Regions from separate parts of the Streptomyces sp. NPDC048270 genome, predicted to be linked through region 1. Evidence: riboswitches for the same ligand, from Rfam matches in the RefSeq annotation. Region 1 holds a riboswitch; the other holds the start of a gene.
What was found. Region 1 has a riboswitch for ZMP and ZTP ahead of glyA (serine hydroxymethyltransferase). Riboswitches for the same ligand answer to the same signal wherever they lie in the genome.

Region 1 (2,444 bases):
CGGGAACACCGCCTTGTCGATGGCCTTCGCGTGCTCCTCGCGGCACATCAGCATCGCCCCGCGCGGCCCCCGCAGCGTCTTGTGCGTGGTCGTCGAGATCACGTCCACGTGCCCCGCCGGGGACGGGTGCGCCCCGCCCGCGATCAGGCCCGCGATGTGGGCCACGTCCGCGACCAGGACCGCGCCCGCCTCCTCGGCGATCGACGCGAACGCCGCGAAGTCGATCGTGCGCGGCAGGGCCGTACCCCCGCAGAAGATGATCTTCGGGCGCTCCGCCAGCGCGAGCTCCCGCACCGCGTCGTAGTCGATCAGCCCGGTGTCCGGCCGGACCCCGTACTGCACGCCCCGGAACCACGAGCCCGTCGCCGAGACGCCCCAGCCGTGCGTGAGGTGCCCGCCCATCGGCAGCGCCATCCCCATCACCGTGTCGCCCGGCTCGGCGAAGGCCAGGTAGACGGCCAGGTTCGCGGGCGAGCCGGAGTACGGCTGGACGTTGGCGTGGTCCACCCCGAACAGGCCCTTCGCCCGCTCGACGGCCAGCGCCTCGACCCGGTCGATGTTCTGCTGGCCCTCGTAGTAGCGGCGGCCCGGGTAGCCCTCGCTGTACTTGTTCTGCAGCACCGTGCCGGAGGCCTCGAGGACTGCGGCGGACACGTAGTTCTCACTGGGGATCAGGCGCAGGGTCTCGGCCTGCAGGGTTTCCTCCGCCGCGACGAACGACGCCAGCTCGGGGTCGGTCGCGAAAAGGGCGGGATGGCGGCTCGCGGACATGGCGGGCTCCTCCGGGGTCGATGTGATCGGTACCCCGCGAGGCCCAGGCGAGCGGCCCTGTCTGCGGTCGAGCGCGCACGACTCCCCCGGAGTTCGTTCTCCGTACGCCAGTCGCCGTGCGTACCGCCCACCTTAGCGGGCGCGCCACGGGAAAGGTTTCTCCAGCCCTTCGGCGAGCGAGGATGGAGGGTGACGCCACCCTCGTCACAGGCCTGACGGACGATCGGAGACCCCGTGTCGACAACTGCTGATGCCATCCGCTCCGCCGACGCGCACAGCGCGCACAACTACCACCCGCTGCCCGTCGTCGTCGCGTCCGCGGACGGCGCGTGGATGACCGACGTGGAGGGCCGCCGGTACCTGGACATGCTCGCCGGCTACTCGGCGCTGAACTTCGGGCACGGCAACCGCCGCCTGCTCGACGCCGCCCGCGCCCAGCTGGACCGGGTCACGCTCACCTCGCGCGCCTTCTTCCACGACCGCTTCGCCGACTTCTGTACCGAACTCGCCTCGCTGTGCGGCAAGGAGATGGTCCTGCCCATGAACACGGGCGCGGAGGCGGTGGAAACGGCCGTGAAGACCGCCCGCAAGTGGGGGTACGAGGTCAAGGGCGTGCCGGACGGCCACGCGAAGATCGTGGTCGCCGCCGACAACTTCCACGGCCGGACGACGACGATCGTCTCCTTCTCCACGGACCACGAGGCGCGCGACCACTTCGGCCCCTACACGCCGGGCTTCGAGATCGTCCCGTACGGCGACCTCACCGCGCTGGCCCACGCCATCACCGAGAACACGGTCGCCGTGCTGCTGGAGCCGGTCCAGGGCGAGGCGGGGGTGCTCGTGCCGCCCGCCGGGTACCTGCCCGGCGTACGGCAGCTCACGCGCGAGCGGAACGTCCTGTTCATGGCGGACGAGATCCAGTCGGGGCTGGGCCGCACCGGTCGGACCTTCGCGTGCGACCACGAGGAGGTCGTCCCCGACGTGTACATCCTCGGCAAGGCGCTCGGCGGCGGGGTGGTGCCCGTCTCGGCCGTGGTCGCGGACCGGGACGTGCTCGGCGTGTTCCGGCCGGGCGAGCACGGGTCCACCTTCGGCGGGAACCCGCTGGCCTGCGCCGTCGGCCTGGAGGTCGTCGCGATGCTGAAGACCGGCGAGTACCAGCAGCGCGCCACCGAGCTCGGCGACCACCTGCACCGGGAGCTGAACCTGCTGGTCGGCGGGGGCGCGGTGACCGCCGTACGGGGGCGGGGGCTGTGGGCGGGCGTGGACATCGAGCCGTCGCACGGGACCGGACGGCAGATCTCCGAGAAGCTGATGGAGCGGGGCGTCCTGGTGAAGGACACCCACGGGTCGACCATCCGCATCGCCCCGCCGCTGGTGATCAGCAAGGAGGACCTGGACTGGGGGCTCGAACAGCTCCGGTCGGTGCTGTCGGCCTAGCGGACCCTGCCACGCGCCCCGCGCCCGAGCGCCGAGCGCCTAGAGGATGACGTGGGGCAGGAAGCGGGCGTACTCGTCCGTGACCGGCCCCGCCGATTCCCGGATGCCGAGCCCCGCCGCCTCGTCCTCGACGACCCACGCGCCGAGCACCACCCGGTTGCCGTCGAAGTCGGGCAGCGGGGCCAGGCCCTGGAAGCAGTACCGCTCGTCCTCGCGCGCCTCGAACGGCGCGC
Region 2 (2,444 bases), on a different contig from region 1:
GACACAAGGAGCCTCTCGTTGCGAACAGATATGGGGTGGGCGGGACATCATCGCGCGAACTCGGGAAACAGACCCGAGGGGGGTCTGTATTCCGGGGCCGCGCGAGGACACCTGTCGGTTCATCGCATGCCCGAGTCGATTCGTTACGCGCTGAATTGAGTGACCTGCGCCACGCTGTGGCCGCGCAACCCTTTCCGGTGCGGATCCGTCCGCCCCGATCGTCAGCCCGTTGTGCGGGCTTCGACGAGGAAGCGGGCGGTGTGCGCGACGAACGGGCCTTCGCGTTCGATCTGTTCGTGCAGCTCGCGCAACCGGTCCCGGTACTGCCCGACCGTGAAGCCGGGCACCATCCAGATCACCTTCCGGAGAAAGTAGATCACGGCTCCGATGTCGTGGAACTCCGTGCGCAGCCGTTCCGAGCGCAGGTCGACGACTTCCAGGCCCGCCCTGGTGGCGTCGGTCACGGCGTCGTCGGGGTGCCGGGCGCGCCGGACCTCCTCCGGCTGCGGGCCGAGGAAGTACTCGACCAGCTCGAAGACGCTCGCCGGACCGACCTGCTGGGACAGGTAGGTGCCGCCGGGCCGCAGGACCCGTGCGATCTCGTCCCACCAGACGGTGACCGGGTGCCGGCTGGCGACCAGCTCGAAGGCCCCGTCGCCGAAGGGGAGCGGCGGCTCGTCGGCGTCGGCGACCACCACCGCGCCCAGCGGGTGCAGCAGCCGGGTGGCCCGGTCGATGTTCGGCGGCCAGGACTCGGTGGCCGCCGTCAGCGGCGGCAGCGGGCCCGCGCCGGCCAGCACCTCGCCGCCGCCGGTCTGGATGTCCAGGGCGGACCGGACCGTGGCCAGGCGCTCCTTGAGCAGCCCCTGGTAGCCCCAGGACGGGCGCTCCTCGGTGGCCCGGCCGTCGAGCCAGGAGAAGTCCCAGCCGTCCACGGAGACCGCGTCGGCTTCGGCGACAAGGTGGTCGAAAGTGCGCGTCATGTCTGGATCGTCCCAGGTCGGGCGCCCGTCATCCACCGGATATGTCGACTAGAGTGGCCCGCGGGCCGTGACTGGCGTTCGGGTGGATCACCACCGGGGAGCGGCCCGGCGTACGTGGCGTACGCCGACTGCCGCGCGCCTGGGCGAACCGCGATCCGCAGCGACGTTCAGGAGACCCCGTGACGACTGCCACTGCCCAGCTGATGGACGGCACCGCCCTCGCCCGCCGCATCTCGGAGGAGACCGCCGCCCTCGCGGCGAAGATCACCGAGCGCACCGGCACCGCGCCCTGTCTCGCGACCGTCCTGGTCGGCGAGGACCCCGCCTCCGTCACCTACGTACGGATGAAGCAGAACCGTTGCGCCAAGGCCGGGATCACCTCCCGCCACGTGGAGCTGCCGGCCGAGACCACCACGGAGGAGCTGGTCGCCACCCTGACCGCGCTCTCCGAGGACCCGGAGATCAGCGGCATCCTGCTCCAGCACCCCGTCCCGCACCACATCGACGAGCGCGCCGCCTTCGAGGCCATCGCCCCCGGCAAGGACGTCGACGGGGTCACCATGCACTCCTTCGCCGCCATGGGCTTCGGACTGCCCGGCTTCGTCTCCTGCACCCCCGGCGGCATCATGCGCCTGCTCGCCGCCTACGACGTGGACCTCACCGGCAAGCACGCCGTGGTCGTCGGCCGCAGCGCGATCCTGGGCAAGCCCGCCGGGATGCTGCTGCTGGAACAGAACGCCACCGTCACCTACTGCCACTCCCGCACCCGGGACCTCCCCTCGATCGTGCGCCAGGCCGACGTGCTGGTCGCCGCAGTCGGCAGGGCCGAGTTCATCCGCGGCGAGGACATCAAGCCGGGCGCCGTGGTCCTGGACGCCGGGTACAACGAGGGCAACGTCGGCGACGTGCACTTCGAGTCCGCCGCCGCCCGCGCCTCGCTGATCACGCCGGTACCGGGCGGGGTCGGCCCGATGACCATCGCCGTGCTCCTCGAGCAGACCGTGCGGGCCGCCGCCGCGCAGGCCGGGCTGGACCTCGCGGACCTCTGACCCCCTCCGCGCCCCCTGCGGCACGCGGAACGCCCCGGGCCCTTCGGCCCGGGGCGTCGCGTTTCCCCCGGTAACGGGCCGAAGGACCGATCCCGGCACTCCGCCCCCGGCGCTGCACTGGACAGGTGAACGGACCGAAGGACACGCAGACGCAAGCACCCCGGCACCCGAAGCGGCATCCGCGCGGGCTCGCCACCCTCGTCCTCGCCGAGCTGTGGGAGCGCTTCAGCCTCTACGGCATGGTCGCGATCCTCGTGCACTTCCTCGCGGCCTCCCGCGGCCACGGCGGCATGGGCCTCCACGAGGGCACCGCGGAGGCGGTGGAGGGGGTCTACATGGCCATGATCTCGCTGCTGGCGCTGCCCGGCGGCTGGATCGCCGACCGCTTCCTCGGAGCCCGCCGGGCCGTCCT

Region 2: linked by a shared signal. The riboswitch ahead of AB0D66_RS10225 (bifunctional 5,10-methylenetetrahydrofolate dehydrogenase/5,10-methenyltetrahydrofolate cyclohydrolase) and the one ahead of glyA (serine hydroxymethyltransferase) in region 1 are both predicted to bind ZMP and ZTP.

The regions. Positions count from the first base shown of each region.
Region 1 is NZ_JBEZLV010000034.1:27,301-29,744, reverse strand. Features, by position in the region: gene glyA (serine hydroxymethyltransferase) at 1-771, opposite strand, end outside; ZMP/ZTP riboswitch at 806-896, opposite strand; gene rocD (ornithine--oxo-acid transaminase) at 1,006-2,211, shown strand; gene AB0D66_RS25950 (glutathionylspermidine synthase family protein) at 2,251-2,444, opposite strand, start outside.
Region 2 is NZ_JBEZLV010000008.1:106,644-109,087, reverse strand. Features, by position in the region: gene AB0D66_RS10235 (RNA polymerase sigma factor) at 1-5, opposite strand, end outside; gene AB0D66_RS10230 (class I SAM-dependent methyltransferase) at 222-983, opposite strand; ZMP/ZTP riboswitch at 1,041-1,135, shown strand; gene AB0D66_RS10225 (bifunctional 5,10-methylenetetrahydrofolate dehydrogenase/5,10-methenyltetrahydrofolate cyclohydrolase) at 1,187-2,032, shown strand; gene AB0D66_RS10220 (peptide MFS transporter) at 2,158-2,444, shown strand, end outside.